Regions from separate parts of the Pseudoalteromonas sp. SG45-2 genome, predicted to be linked through region 2. Evidence: predicted binding sites of a transcription regulator. Region 2 holds the regulator's gene; the other holds the start of a gene.

Region 1 (8,180 bases), on a different contig from region 2:
CGGCCTTGCCCACTCGCCTATTGTTAATGCGTACATATCAATAAGCTGCTTGGCAAACGCGACACCGCCGAGTTCTATACTACTGGTTTGCCCGTACTGCACTAATACACCTAAGCTAAAAAATACCAAGGCTAAGCCAGCTGTAAGCCAGTAACCTACGTTAAAATCGAACAAGCCTTGGCTTTTAGAAACTGTTTGCTGCGCTTGTTTTTCTTTTAGCCATAAAGAACTTAATGCAGATATTTCGATAGGTGCTGGCATCCAGCCCATTAAAGCCACCATAAAGCTAAGCATGGCAAGTTCATACGGTGAAGGGCCTACATAGTCAGCAGGTGCCATTGGACCATTATTAAACGCTATAGCAAGAGCAATTAAAGTCGCGAGTGTAAGCAGCCCCATAATGCCTTTAGCAACGTTATCGAGCGCTTTGAAGTGCCCAAGTAGTAATATAACTAAACATACACCCAGCAGCATCCAACAAAGTAAGGTTACTTCGATAACGACAGGTAAGGCGTAATGCAGTAAGCTTGCGGTAAGCAGTAATACGCCAGCGGTATTAACAACAGCGGCTACAATGTTTAAGCCAATAAAGCTGTAAAAATAAAACGGGCCTTTACTCTTATAGCCCTCCACTAGGCTATTTTTAGTCGCGAGTGTGTATTCCATACCAAAGCGAAAAAACGGATATTTTAAAACATTAACAACGAGGATAAGCCAAAATAGTTGCCAACCAAATATTGCTCCAGCTTGCGTAGATGCAACTAGGTGAGATCCGCCAATAGCGGCTGTTGCCATGAGTATTCCAGGTCCAAGCGCACCTAGTCGAGACTTCCATACTGCTTTTGTTGTGTGCATTAATTTCTCAAAATATGTGTGTTATACGCTGCTTTTATTAATTTTTTTGATTAATAAACTGCAAGAACGCATAACTTACCTAAATTACAGGCAATAAAAAAGAGCCATACGGCTCTTTTTTACAATACTTTGGAACTAAATTTTATTTAAGATCCATCTCTTGGATGATCTCGTGTGCAATTTCAGGCGTTGTACTTACAGGCTTTTCGTGTAAGTTTGCTTTTATCTGCCCTTTTCGATGTTTTAGTGCCGCATCGAGTTTTTTAGCTGCGCTTGCAATGGCTGGGTACATAACTTCGTTTTCCCCTTTTACCGATATGCGCGTGCCTTCGTAATTAGTGCTAATTTCAGCTTGGATTTTATGATGCTCTTTAGACAAAATAATATCGAGTGCAATAAGCGATGGAAAGTGGCTCTCGATTTTTGAAAATTTTTCGTTGATGTGCTCTCTAATAGAGTCAGTAACTTCAACATGGTGACCAGAAAGATTAATTTTCATAGGGTATCCTTTTATTTGTTACCTCATAAATAGTATTGGGGGCTATTTAGATTAACACAAGGAAAAAAGAGAGATATTTGAGGTTTATTTGCGGTTTTTGGTGATTTAAATCATGCGTTGTGCAAAGTTTATGCAAAGCCCATAGTGCATGGGCTTTCAGACGTCTAGCTGTATTGATTAATCTGTGTACGAACAACAGTAGTCAGCAAAATCAGATACTTTTACTTTAAAGCTTACATTTGCATCAACATTAAACGATTCACCTGCGTTAAATGTTTTCCACTCACTTGCCCCTGGTAATAAAATATCCCATTGGCCAGCTAAAAGCTCCATGCATTCTTTTTGGTTTGTATCAAAAACAAACTCACCAGGTTGCATAAAGCCTAAAGTTTTCGCTTCTCCATCACCTAAAATAACGGTACGGCTCGACACTTTTCCGTCAAAATATACATTGGCTTTTTTTACTACACTTACGTTATCGAACTTTGGCATTTTTAGCTCCTGCTATTAATTTAAGATTGTTATTTATAAATTTTATCGCACTACCTTGCCTGATAGCTTACTTTCTTGCAAGGAAAGCAGCATTGTTCAAGGTGAAGTTGCTTCATGTTAGGGCATAAAAAAACCCGCAACATGTGCGGGTTTTTCAATTACTTACTTTATTTAATCAAAGCGATTAAAAAAGCTCGTTTGCTTTGCTTACAATGTTTGCCACTGTAAAACCAAAGTGCTCAAACAGCTCACCAGCAGGTGCCGACTCACCAAAGGTAGTCATACCTACTACTGCGCCATTTAGACCTACGTACTTGTACCAGTAGTCAGCAATACCTGCTTCTACTGCTACGCGGCGTGTAACAGATGCCGGTAATACGCTTTCTTTATACTCTGCGCTTTGATCTTCAAAGGCATCAGTACATGGCATAGATACAACACGTACCTTTTTACCTTGGCTGCGTAGCTCAGTTGCTGAATCTTGTGCTAGTTGCACTTCAGAGCCTGTCGCAATGAAAATAATTTCAGGGTTGCCGTCACAGCTAAGGATGTAACCACCCTTTTTAACATCGCTTAATTGCTGTGCGTCACGCGCTTGTTGCTCAAGACCTTGGCGAGTAAAGATTAACGATGTAGGACCGTCTTTACGCTCAATAGCTTGTTGCCATGCAATTGCCGACTCAACTTGGTCACATGGGCGCCAGTTGTATAAGTTAGGCGTTAAACGCATGCTTGCAATTTGCTCTACTGGTTGGTGAGTTGGACCATCTTCACCTAAACCGATTGAATCGTGCGTGTATACAAAAATGCTTGGTTGCTTCATTAATGCAGCCATACGTACGGCATTTTTTGCATATTCAACAAACATTAAGAACGTAGCACCGTAAGGAATAAAGCCTTTATGAAGGGCAATACCATTCATAATTGCCGACATACCAAACTCACGTACACCGTAGTAAATGTAGTTACCGCTTGCATCGTCGTGTGTTAAACCTTTAGAGCCATCCCAAATTGTTAAGTTTGAGCCTGCTAAATCGGCTGAGCCACCCATAAATTCTGGTAATAACGGACCAAATGCGTTTAATGCATTTTGCGATGCTTTACGAGACGCTGGGTTTGCAGGGTTTGCTTGTAATTGCTCAATGTACGCTTGAGATTTTTCAGCCCAATCGCCAGGCAGTTCGTTATTAATACGACGCTTATATTCAGCTGCAAGCTCTGGGTATGCTTTTGCGTATGCTGCAAATTTTTCGTCCCAGCTTGATTCAAGCTGCTGACCTTTTTCTTTGCTATCCCATTGTGCGTAAATATCATCAGGAATTTCGAACGCATCGCCAGTCCAACCTAAGAATTCGCGAGACGCTTTAATTTCGTCATCACCTAGTGGTGCACCGTGACAATCGTGGCTACCAGATTTATTAGGTGAGCCGTAACCAATAATTGTTTTACAACAAATTAGTGATGGTTTATCGGTAACACTTTTAGCTTCTGCAATTGCAGCACTTATAGCATCGCTGTCGTGGCCATCAACACCACTAATTACATGCCAACCGTATGCTTTAAAGCGAGCTGGCGTGTCATCTGTAAACCAACCTTCTACTTCACCATCGATTGAGATGCCGTTGTCATCCCAAAATGCAACAAGTTTACCAAGACCTAATGTGCCTGCAAGTGAACCAGCTTCATGAGAAATACCTTCCATAAGGCAGCCATCGCCCATAAATGCATAGGTAAAGTGATCAACAATATCGTGACCTTCACGGTTAAACTGTGCAGCTAGCGCTTTTTCAGCAATTGCCATACCTACGGCATTTGTGATCCCTTGACCTAATGGACCCGTAGTAGTTTCGATTCCTGGTGCATAGCCATATTCAGGGTGACCTGGTGTTTTAGAATGCATTTGACGGAAGTTTTTAATTTCGTCCAGTGGTAAGTCGTAACCACTTAGATGCAATAGAGAATAGATAAGCATTGAACCGTGGCCGTTTGAAAGAATAAATCTGTCACGGTCAGCCCACTCTGGATTTGTTGGGTTGTGTTTTAGATAATCGCGCCATAATACTTCTGCGATATCAGCCATGCCCATAGGGGCTCCAGGGTGACCAGATTTGGCCTTTTGTACTGCGTCCATTGACAAGACGCGAATAGCATTTGCAAGTTCTTTGCGAGATGGCATGAATTCTCCTACCTTTATGTGTATTTGCGCGGGTATTTATGTGTTTGTTTATGCACCCAAGTAACTTGGGTTTGTTTATATCGACCATTCTTACTTATTGTGGGGGCTGTGTGCAATTAAAAACCCTATAAAAGTGAGGCATTATGAATATTTTTTAAGACCAAAAAGTTATTAGTAATTTTATTTAGACGTCTAGGCGTAAAAACACTATGCAAGGTGTTTTGTTTTCGATAAAATACGCCCCTTAATTTTTTAGCGCTAATACCGACGTTTGTGAAGCGCAATATTTGTGAGCAGAATTACAATGGCAAAACATTTATTTACTTCTGAATCAGTTTCTGAAGGTCATCCGGATAAAATCGCCGATCAAATCTCTGATGCGGTACTTGATGCTATCCTAGAGCAAGACTCTCATGCCCGTGTTGCGTGCGAAACTTACGTAAAAACAGGTATGGTTATGGTTGGTGGTGAAATCACTACTAGCGCATGGGTTGATATTGAAGAAATTACACGTAAAACAGTACGTGAAATTGGCTACACGCATTCAGACATGGGTTTCGATGCAGATTCATGTGCAATTTTAAACACTATTGGTAAACAGTCTCCTGACATTAACCAAGGTGTTGACCGTACTAGCCCAGAAGAACAAGGTGCTGGCGACCAAGGTCTTATGTTTGGTTACGCATGTAACGAAACAGAAGTACTAATGCCTGCGCCAATTACTTACTCACACCGTTTAGTACAGCGCCAAGCGCAAGTACGTAAAAGCGGCGAGCTTAACTGGTTACGTCCAGATGCAAAATCTCAAGTTACTTTTGCATACGAAAATGGTAAGCCAGTAGGTATTGATGCAGTAGTACTATCTACTCAGCACAGCGAAGACATTTCGCAAAAAGATTTAGTAGAAGCGGTGATGGAGACTATCATCAAGCCGGTACTTCCTGCAGAGCTTATTACAAGCGCGACTAAATTTTTCATTAACCCAACGGGTCGCTTTGTAATTGGCGGACCAATGGGCGATTGTGGTTTAACAGGTCGTAAAATCATCGTTGATACATACGGTGGTATGGCTCGTCACGGTGGTGGTGCTTTCTCTGGTAAAGATCCATCTAAAGTTGACCGCTCAGCTGCATACGCTGCACGTTACGTTGCTAAAAACGTAGTTGCGGCTGGCCTTGCTGATAAATGTGAATTACAAGTTTCTTACGCAATCGGTGTTGCAGAGCCTACATCTATCAGCGTTGAAACGTTTGGTACAAGCAAGTTAGAAGAAAGCCGTTTAATCGAACTTATTCGTGAACACTTTGACCTGCGCCCTTACGGCTTAATTCAAATGCTTGATTTAGAGCGCCCTATCTACCTTCCTACAGCGGCTTACGGCCACTTTGGTCGTGACGAATTCCCTTGGGAACGTACAGATAAAGCTGATGCACTTCGTGCAGCTGCTGGCCTTTAAGCTAAAAATGTTGAAGTAAATTAAAAACGGCCCTTAATAGGGCCGTTTTTGTATCTAAAACTTATCAGTTACATTGTTTGTAGTACGTCTACAAAATAACTATAAAATCAACCTCGAATTCTTTTGTACTTTAGGTATATACTCATTTCATTATAAAAGCTTTAGGGATAGTTAAATGGCCGATAACTTTCGCGTTATATTTGCAGGACTTGCCGATAACGTTGACATAAAAACAGCGTGCGCAAACTTAGCTGCAAAATTAAAAACGTCAGATGAAAAAGTAGCTCTTTTTTTTAAAGGTAAGCCGCTGTTTGCGCCAAGCGATAAAGACAAAGCGTTAAAACAGACTAAGTTATTAGCAAGCCTAGGTATTAAAAGTAAGCTGCAAGCTGTTTCAAATGCGATTCAAAATAGCTCCCCCGCAGCTGCAAATAACAACCAACGTGATGAACGTATTTTTGATGCACTTGATTACATCACTAGTAGCTTAATACGCCTTGAAGAAAAGCTAGATGAGCTAGAGCAACGCCTTCCTGAAGCTCAATTAAATACACCAGACGAAAGTGTAGACGAATGGCAAAATGACGACCTAATGCTAGATGAGGATTTAGCTACTCCTAAAAAACGCAGTAACTTACTTTTATATTCATTGATTGCAACTGCCACCATTTTGCTAGTTGTACTTGCTGTTTTTTTAATTTTTCCCGATTTATTCTCTTTTTAAAAATGGCTAATTAGTTTAATGAGCAATGAACGCGCACAAATAAGAGCTGAAATTCGTAACACCCGTAAAAACTTGTCAAATAATCAGCAAATAATTGCTGCGCAATCGCTAAAAATGAATTTTATTCAACACTTAAAAAGCGAAAACATAACGAATTCAAAGCATATTGCCATTTATTTAAGTAACGACGGAGAACTAGACACTTCATTGTTAATTAAAGAATTATGGAACTTAAACCATGCTGTTTATCTACCTATAATACACCCATTCAATGGCGCTAATTTACTATTTCAGCGCTATGAGAAAAACTCACCCATGAGGGCAAATCGCTATGGTATCTTGGAGCCTAAGCTGAACTGCTCTCAAATATGCCCATTACCAGCGCTTGATTACCTCCTTATGCCATTAGTGGCATTTGATAAACAAGGTAATCGCCTAGGAATGGGAGGTGGGTTTTACGACCGGACATTGGCACGTTTACATGAACAAAATTGGCAAAAACCGCAACTAATTGGCCTTGCACATGAATGCCAAAAAGTTGATGCTCTACCAATCGAGTCATGGGACGTACCACTTGAAACCATTATCACCCCAGATAAAACATACTGTTGGTAACATTTAATTTTGGTTACTAGCCGCATATTTCTGACATACATGAGCACAAAGCAATGACACAAGACGAATTAAAAAAAGCAGCTGCCTGGGCAGCACTCGAGTTTGTAAAAGAAAACACCATTGTAGGTGTCGGTACAGGCTCTACTGTTAATCACTTTATTGATGCCCTTGGCTCAGTAAAGGACACTATTGTAGGCGCTGTATCAAGCTCAGAAGCGTCAACTGCACGTTTGGAAGCGTTAGGTATTGAAGTTTTTGAACTTAATAACGTTGATGCTTTAGATGTATACGTTGACGGCGCTGACGAAATAAACGCTCAAAACGAAATGATTAAAGGCGGCGGCGCAGCGCTAACACGTGAAAAAATAGTAGCAGCAGTTGCAAAACAGTTTGTGTGTATTGTTGATGACACAAAGCTGGTAGATACATTGGGCGACTTCCCGCTTCCGGTAGAAGTTATTCCAATGGCGCGCAGCTACGTTGCACGAGAATTATTAAAACTTGGTGGTGACCCTGTTTATCGCCAAGGCGTAGTTACCGATAATGGTAACGTTATATTAGATGTATTTAACTTAAAAATTACCAATGCCAAACAACTTGAAACACAAATCAATTCAATTGTTGGCGTAGTTACCAACGGCCTATTTGCGATGCGAGGTGCTGATAAAGTGATTATCGGTACCAAAAATGGGCCACAAATTAAATAGGATGAGGTTATGAGTAAGGTATCGTTAGCAAAAGACAAAATTAAAATTCTCTTGCTTGAAGGTGTTCACCAAAGCGCTGTTGAAACGCTAAAACGTAACGGTTACAGCAATATCGACTACGTTAAAACATCCTTACCTGAGGACGAGCTTAAAGAGCGCATTAAAGATGTTCACTTTGTAGGGCTTCGTTCTCGTACTCATATTAACCAAGCTGTATTAGACTCAGCTGAAAAGCTAGTTGCTATTGGTTGTTTTTGTATTGGTACAAACCAAGTTGATTTAGATGCAGCACGCGAACGTGGTATTGCTGTATTTAACGCTCCATTTTCTAATACTCGTTCAGTTGCTGAACTTGTACTTGGCGAAATTCTACTTTTATTACGTGGTATTCCAGAGCGTAATGCAGCGGCTCATCGTGGTGGCTGGTTAAAAACAGCAAATGGTTCGTTTGAAGCACGTGGTAAAACATTAGGTATTATTGGCTACGGTCACATTGGTACTCAGCTAGGTATTATGGCTGAAAATATCGGTATGAACGTGGAGTTTTACGATATCGAAGATAAGTTATCACTGGGCAATGCAACACAAGTTCATAACCTTACTCAGCTGTTACAACGCTCTGATATTATTAGCTTACATGTACCAGAAACACCGCA
Region 2 (8,180 bases):
CTTGCGACCTCACCTTCACTTAATCCTTCAACCATTAACAAATCAACATTTTGCAGCGTGGTTATAAAGCGCTTTTTCTTTGCTGAACCTTCTTTTACTATATCTGTTGGGCTTGCTTGCACATCAAAACTACTACGAACAGCTAGCTTAATATCGCTGTTTTTAAGTGGCGATAGTGTTTTTGCATGTAATACAGGGTTACCCAAACGAGCTAATAAATTAGCTTGTCCGCGACAAATTTTGCCGTACTTAATCGCCTTTTTTACCTTTCGAGGATCAGTGCTAAACACTCCCTGTGTATCGGTCCAAATACATACCTGCTTAGCATCACAGTAATTTGCAAGTAGTGTTGCACTATAATCGCTACCGTTGCGTCCAAGTGTTACGGTCTCACCTTTCGTATCGGCGGCAATAAACCCAGTAACAACATTTATCTTATTAGGTAAAATTGACTGTCGACATTGCTGCGCATTTTGCGCATGCATTAATTCACCATCGTTTAAGGTAAAAAGACTACGGGCATCTTGAGCACACGCCTCAATATTTAGCTGCTGTAAATAAGTAGCGAGTAAACGTGCTGACCACAGTTCCCCGTGCGCAAGTAACGCAGCCTCTTTTAGCTGCTCAGCTTGAGCAAGTTCTGCAATATTACTAAGCTCGGTATTTAGTGTTCTAAGTGCGCAGCGCTTTAAATCAGCTTGTAATAACTGCTCAATTAAATCACTTTGATGGTTATTTAACTGCAGTAAAATATCAGCGACAGCTTGCGTGTCTTGCAGCTGATAACTTTGCCACAATGACACAAGTGTATCTGTAGTTTTACCTGCAGCAGACACCACAACACAGTCGCCCGGCTGAGTATGCCCAATAATTATTTTAGCTACGCTTTGATAGCGCTCACTAGAGCTTAAGCTTGAACCACCAAATTTATGTACACAATTGACCATATTTATACCAATTCGCTTAATTAAGTTGTCTATTTTGAGGTAAGAAAACCGTATCGATAACAAGGCAAAAATTTCGTTATTTAGTTGTTCTATATTAGGAATTTTTAACGATGTTATCGTGCGGTTTAATCCCTCAAATTGATTAGGTATTATTGCGGATTGGTATTAATTACCAAAGCGCTGGACGGGCTGCACTTAATTTAACGTTTCCACCAGAAGTGCCAGCACCTTTGCCTACACGGCCAACATTTTTATTTTGCCCTGGTTTTACAAGTTCAAATACTCGTTCAAAGTCAGCTATTAAATCGTGTATATCTTCAATCCCAACCGAAATACGAATAAGCGTATCGCCCACACCCGCTTCTAAACGTGCCTTTGCCTCCATACCTGCGTGCGTCATAGTTGCAGGGTGACAAATTAAGCTCTCTACGCCACCTAGTGACTCAGCTAAACTAAACGTTTTAAGGCTAGTTAAAAATGCTGCCGCGTCGTTTATATCGCCTTTAATATCAAAACTAACCATGCCACCAAAGCCAAGTTGTTGTGCTTTAGCAAGTTCATGTTGAGGATGCGACTCAAGTCCAGGATAGTAAACTTGGCTTACAAAATTGGAACTTTCAAGGTACTTAGCTATTGCTAGCGCATTTTCTTGGTGCTGCCTTAAGCGCACATTTAAAGTACGTAGACCACGAAGCGTTAAATAACTATCAAAAGGGGCGCCCGTAATACCAATATTATTTGCCCACCAAGCAAGCTCATCACCAAGCTCTTGTGTTGCAGCAATAACAGCGCCGCCCACTACATCTGAGTGCCCGTTAATATATTTAGTAGTTGAATGCACCACAATATCTACACCAAACTTAATAGGGTTTTGTAAGGCAGGAGACAAAAACGTGTTATCTGCGGCAACCAATGCACCGCATTGCTTAGCAACATCGGTAACCGCTTTAATATCGGTTAAACGAAGTACTGGGTTACTTGGAGTCTCTATCCAAATAAGTTTAGGTTTAATTGCTAAAATTTGTTGAAGGCTTTCTTCTTTTGTTAAATCTAATACTTCAAGCTTCAATAGTCCGCGTTTTTGTAACGATGTAAATAAACGATAGCTTCCACCATAACAATCATGTGGAATTACTAACGTGTCGTCACTGTTAAGTAGCTGAGTAGCTAAATGCACGGCAGCCATACCAGTGGCCGTAATTATGCCACGAGCGCCACCTTCAAGCTTAGCAAGCGTCTCTGCTAAAATATCACGATTAGGGTTACCACTGCGGCCATAATCATACTCACGCTTAGTATCAAAGTCGGCAAACGAATAAGTCGTTGATAAATAAATTGGCGGCACCACTGCACCATGATGTTTATCAGCATCAACGCCGTTACGTACAGCAATGGTCGCTTTGTTTTTTTCGCTCATATTCGTCACCTGATTAATTTGGATGTTTAGACGTCTAAAAGAGTAAGTTATCCGTTTTAATAAGTCAAAGTATTTTAAAGCTCTAGATGGCTAAAGTTAGGAAAGGCGTTTGCTAGTACCACATTTTAGCTCACAAAAGTGAGCTTATTTTTACATCCCAAATAGGCTTATTAAGATAGATCGGTATCTATTATTTGACTATCTTTTTTAAATCGATAGAATTTCACGCATATTTACACGCTTTTTATACCGTGTGAGAAATTAATAATCTGAGGCAACGATACATCTTATGGCTAAATGGAATGGTGAGTATATTCACCCATACGCAGAACACGGGAAAAAATCAGAGCAAGTTAAAAAGATCACCGTTTCGATCCCGCTAAATGTATTAAAAGTTTTAACGGATGAGCGTACGCGTCGTCAAATCAACAACCTTCGCCATGCAACAAATAGTGAATTGCTATGTGAGGCGTTTTTGCATGCATTTACTGGCCAACCTTTACCAAATGACGATGACCTACGTAAAGACAACGCAGAAAAAGTACCAGAAGAAGTTAAAAAGATAATGCAAGAAATGGGTTTAGAAGTGCCTATTTTAAACGAAGAATAAATCGTTACCTTTTTAATCAAAAAACCTCAGCATTGCTGAGGTTTTTTTGTTTAAGCGTTATATATTACGCCATATAATTTTCAGGCAAGTCAATTTGCGCAACACCCGACTCTACCGCAGCAAGTGCTACAGCTTTAGCTATACGCGGTAGTAAGCGCGGATCCATTGGTTTTGGAATAATATACTGCGCACCAAACTCTAGCTTATCTACGCCTGCGGCTTTTAAAACTTCTGCAGGTACAGGCTCTTTGGCAATACTACGAATAGCCTCAACTGCAGCAATTTTCATTTCATCGTTAATCGCGCTTGCACGTACATCAAGTGCACCACGGAAAATAAACGGAAAACATAAAACATTATTTACTTGGTTAGGGTAATCAGAGCGCCCTGTTGCCATAATTAAATCATTGCGTGCGCCGTGTGCAAGTGCAGGATCGATCTCTGGATCTGGGTTTGAACATGCAAACACGACCGGCTTTTCTGCCATTAGTTTTAAATCTTCGGCAGCTAACAAGTTAGGACCCGAAACACCAACAAACACATCAGCATCTGCAATTACATCTTGCAATGTGCGTTTATCGGTATTGTTAGCAAAAAGCTGTTTATATTCATTTAAATCATCGCGACGAGTATGAATAACACCTTTGCGGTCAAGCATATAAATGTGTTCACGCAGTGCACCACACTTAATTAACAGTTCCATACACGCAACTGCAGCAGCGCCTGCACCTAAACATACAATTATTGCATCTTCAATTGATTTACCTTGTACTTCTAGTGCATTTAACATGCCGGCAGCCGTAACAATGGCGGTGCCGTGTTGGTCGTCATGAAAAACAGGAATGCTACAACGCTCTATTAATGCTTTTTCAATTTCAAAACACTCTGGTGCTTTAATATCTTCAAGGTTAATACCACCGAATGTGTCAGCAATATTGGCAACCGTGTTAATAAAGTCTTCTGTTGTTTTGTGCTTTACTTCAATATCAATAGAATCAAGCCCTGCAAAACGTTTAAACAATAACGCCTTGCCTTCCATTACTGGTTTAGACGCTAAAGGACCTAAATTACCCAAGCCCAAAATTGCAGTACCATTAGTGATAACCGCAACCATGTTACCTTTACCGGTATATTTATATGCATTTGCAGGATCTGCGGCAATTTCACGTACAGGCTCAGCGACACCTGGGCTATAAGCTAGGGCTAAGTCTTGAACTGTTTCAGCTGGTTTTGTTAGCTCAATGCTAATTTTACCAGGTACGGGATGTGAGTGATAATGTAGTGCTTGTTCACGAAAGTCAGACATAACGCGATGGTATCCTGCAATTTAAGTTAAAGTGAGAGGTGGAGTCTTGGGGTACGATACCCTTATTATTTTTAAATTCCAAGCAATATCAGGTCTATCCTGTTATATGCTATATCCTTTAATTTTAAGAGGTTTTTCAGTAACTTTGCAGGATTATATAAACATTTGATAAATAAAAATTCACCAAAAAAGTAAGTTTTGAGGTGCGTTTATGTCTATTACAATATTAAAAAAATGTATGTTTAACGCATCATCATAAACTTAAAATAACAGCCTACTACACTACTTTAAAAACAGATAAGCCCACGTTAGCTACTTTTATCAACCTAGTTAAAATTTGTACTATTTAAAATATAGAGAATATCTATCGATTTGTCTGTAAAGGTTTATGCATACTCAGAATAAGAATAGGAAATAGTTATGCAAGGTGTGATGTAGCTCGAGCAAGCTAAATAAGATAAGAAGTAGTAAATTTTAGACACAAAAAAAGCACCCTAAGGTGCTTTTTTTAACTAAACAGCAATAATTACTTCTTGCTGCTAAGTGCACCGAAGCGCTTGTTGAAGCGATCAACACGGCCGCCAGTGTCTAAAATCTTTTGCTTACCAGTGTAAAACGGGTGACACGCAGAACATACGTCTAAGTGAATGTCTTTACAAAGAGTTGAGCTAGTTTCGAATTTGTTTCCGCATGAACATGTTGCAGAAATTACTTCGTACTTAGGGTGAATACCTTCTTTCATAGGAACCTCTAGTTAAGGCCGCATCGCTCTCCAAACCCGAAGTCTGGCACCATACGTCGTTAAAACAAATTTGTTGGTGGCGGATTTTATCCAACAACCTTCCCCTGCACAAGTATTTATTTATCTTTTCGCTAAAAAAGTGAACAATCTCTTTCTCAAGTACTATTGCTAGTAGGTTTTTAGCGGTATTTTTAGTACATTACAGCATTAATTTTACGGGTTGAGTTGTTATGAGTTTTGTTGAAGTTGCTATTAAAGTCCCGCTTCCACGCACCTTTGATTATAAAATAGAAGAGCAGCTCAGTGGCTTATCAACACCCATACTACCGGGCATGCGGGTTTTAGTACCTTTTGGTAATCAAAAAAAAGTAGCTGTTGTTCTGGGTATTAAAAACAGTACCGACGTCCCTTTAGATAAAATTAAGAATATTATAGAGGTAATAGACGACACCCCTATTTTAAGCGCCCAACATTTAGAACTCCTTAGCTTTACTGCCCGCTATTATTGCTATCCCTTAGGCGAAACTATTCACATAGCGCTACCGAGTGCACTTCGCCAAGGTGAATCGCCAGATAAAACCAGTATTAACATGGTTGCTCTGACAGAAAAAGGCTCAAAAGTACCGTCATTAAAAGCCAAAACACAACTCAATTTATTAAAGCAGTTGTCGCAATCGGGGAAATCATCGTTAACCGAATTAAAAGCTCTTGGCTTTAGTAAAAAAACAATAGATAGCCTAATAGATAAAGAACTCATTACGCAAACTATTGAACACGATAACCAATGGCAAAGCGTTGCACCAACTGTCGGTAGTAAACCTGTACTTAATAAAGAACAAGCGGTTGCCTGTACAGCAATCAATCAAAGCAATGGATTTAGCAGCTTTTTATTAGAGGGCGTAACTGGCAGTGGTAAAACAGAAGTGTATTTACAGTGCCTAGAAGAAGTATTAAAACGTGGCGAGCAAGCATTAGTATTAGTGCCAGAAATAGGCTTAACGCCACAAACTGTAAACCGTTTTCGTCGCCGCTTTCCTGATACACCCATTATGCTTTGGCATTCAGCCCTTACCGACAACGAGCGATTGCAAACATGGCGTTTTTGCGAAAAAGGCAGTTGTGCAATAGTTATAGGCACACGTTCGAGTATTTTTCTGCCATTTTTAAAACTCGGTATGATAGTTGTCGATGAAGAGCACGATTCATCATTTAAGCAACAAGATACCCTTCGTTACCATGCTCGTGATTTGGCCGCATACAGAGCTTTTCAGCATAAAATACCACTTATATTAGGCAGTGCTACACCCGCACTTGAAACACTTCACAAAGCAATTAATAACAAATATCAGCTACTAAGTTTAACCGAGCGCGCGCAAACTGCGACAGATAACCAATTTAAGTTACTCGATATGAAAGGCCAACCCGACCAAGCAGGTATTGCACATGCAAGCCTTGCAACTATGCGCCAACACTTAAATCGCGGTAAACAGGTTATGGTTTTTTTAAATCGCCGAGGTTTTTCACCCACTCTTATTTGCCATGAATGTGGCTGGCTAAGTGAATGTAAACGCTGCAGTACCAGCGCCACATTTCATAAAGCGATTGGGCAAATGATTTGTCATCACTGTGGCGATCAATACCCTGTTCCTCACCAATGTCCTGATTGTGGAAGTACGCAAATATTTCCAAATGGCAAAGGTACAGAGCAAATTGAAGAGTTTTTATCGACCGAGTTTCCAGATACACCCGTTACTCGCATAGACCGCGATTCAACTCGCCGTAAAGGCAGCCTTGAAAAAGCACTAGGTGAAATAAACCTAGGCGGTGCACGCATTTTAGTTGGCACACAAATGCTTGCCAAAGGCCATCACTTTGCAGATGTAAGCCTTGTTATAATTTTAGACGTAGATAGCGGTTTATACTCATGCGACTTTAGGGCGACAGAGCATTTAGCACAGTTAGTTACTCAGGTCGCGGGGCGAGCTGGGCGTTCAGGGGAACCTGGACAAGTATTATTACAAACACACTTTCCAGAACACCCGCTTTTACAAGACTTAGTTAATAATGGTTACCAAGACTTTGCTCGCTTTGCACTGAGTGAACGCGATGATGCAGACTTACCACCCATTACAAATATGGCTATTGTCCGTGCACAAGGACACAGCATTAAGCTAGTCGTCGATTTTTTGACGGATTTGGTTCCTGTGAATGGGGTATCTGGTATACAATTGCTCGGTCCGATCCCTGCTCCACTTGAAAAAGTCGCAGGTATGTATCGTTTTCAATTACATATTCAAGCGCAAGATCGCCGCATATTACATCAGTACCTTGCGCAAATGGTTGATTATTTAAGTTCAAGTAAACTTGCACAAAAAGTACGCTGGAGCTTAGACGTAGACCCTATAGACATGATTTAGGTTAAGGCCAAAATAACACCATGGCACAGCACGATTATATTAACAAAAAGCCTGCAGGCAGAAACAGTAAAAAAAACGCACCCGCTAAAAAACCATTTCCTATTCTTTTAGCTGTCATAGCCATCTTACTCGTCGGTGGTTTTGCTTATACATTATGGTTTATTAAAAGTAATGCAGATCCAAAACTTGTCGAAAAACAAGCAAACCCCACTGCGCCCGCAAAAGTAGAAGTGGTTATTCCACGCACACCAGAGTTTATTAAAGAAATTAGAAACCACGAGATTCAAGTTGAAGTGAAAGAACTTGAGCAAAAAGGTCCTTACGTTATGCAGTGTGGTTCGTTTAAAACCCACGCACAAGCGGAATCGCTAAAAGCTAAAATAGCATTTGCAGGCCTCATTTCTGAAATAAAACAGGCTGAAGGCAGCAATGGTACTTGGTATAAAGTGCGCTTAGGCCCTTATAAAACCAAACGCCAAGCCGAAAGTGATAAAAACAAACTTAAACGTGTAAAAATAGTCGGCTGCGGAATTTGGGGCTGGACTTGAAAATAAACCATTCACCCATATAACCTCTTCATAATCGTTTTTTACGAGTTGCCTCTGCAGCTCGATGATGAGGAATAACATGACTACTATCGTAAGTGTACGCCGTGGCGACAAGGTTGTAATTGGCGGCGATGGCCAAGTGTCTCTTGGTAATACCGTAATGAAGGGCAACGCCCGTAAAGTTCGACGTCTT

What was found. Region 2 encodes MetJ, which represses methionine synthesis genes. Its sites were predicted from a motif close to TAGACGTCTAGACGTCTA; they were not measured.
Region 1: metK (methionine adenosyltransferase) is a predicted target of MetJ. The motif match lies at 4,208-4,225, and genes of this name have one in related genera.

What each region holds. Positions count from the first base shown of each region.
Region 1 covers NZ_JACJEO010000035.1:28,646-36,825, reverse strand. Annotated here, with positions in the region: gene H5116_RS19170 (NRAMP family divalent metal transporter) at 1-795, opposite strand, end outside; gene hpf (ribosome hibernation-promoting factor, HPF/YfiA family) at 998-1,354, opposite strand; gene H5116_RS19160 (pyrimidine/purine nucleoside phosphorylase) at 1,532-1,846, opposite strand; gene tkt (transketolase) at 2,031-4,022, opposite strand; gene metK (methionine adenosyltransferase) at 4,327-5,478, shown strand; gene H5116_RS19145 (hypothetical protein) at 5,654-6,202, shown strand; gene H5116_RS19140 (5-formyltetrahydrofolate cyclo-ligase) at 6,221-6,817, shown strand; gene rpiA (ribose-5-phosphate isomerase RpiA) at 6,871-7,524, shown strand; gene serA (phosphoglycerate dehydrogenase) at 7,534-8,180, shown strand, end outside.
Region 2 covers NZ_JACJEO010000020.1:68,204-76,383, reverse strand. Annotated here, with positions in the region: gene metL (bifunctional aspartate kinase/homoserine dehydrogenase II) at 1-947, opposite strand, end outside; gene metB (cystathionine gamma-synthase) at 1,117-2,364, opposite strand; gene metJ (met regulon transcriptional regulator MetJ) at 2,654-2,974, shown strand; gene H5116_RS14985 (malic enzyme-like NAD(P)-binding protein) at 3,039-4,280, opposite strand; gene rpmE (50S ribosomal protein L31) at 4,807-5,022, opposite strand; gene priA (primosomal protein N') at 5,253-7,439, shown strand; gene H5116_RS14970 (SPOR domain-containing protein) at 7,460-7,987, shown strand; gene hslV (ATP-dependent protease subunit HslV) at 8,067-8,180, shown strand, end outside.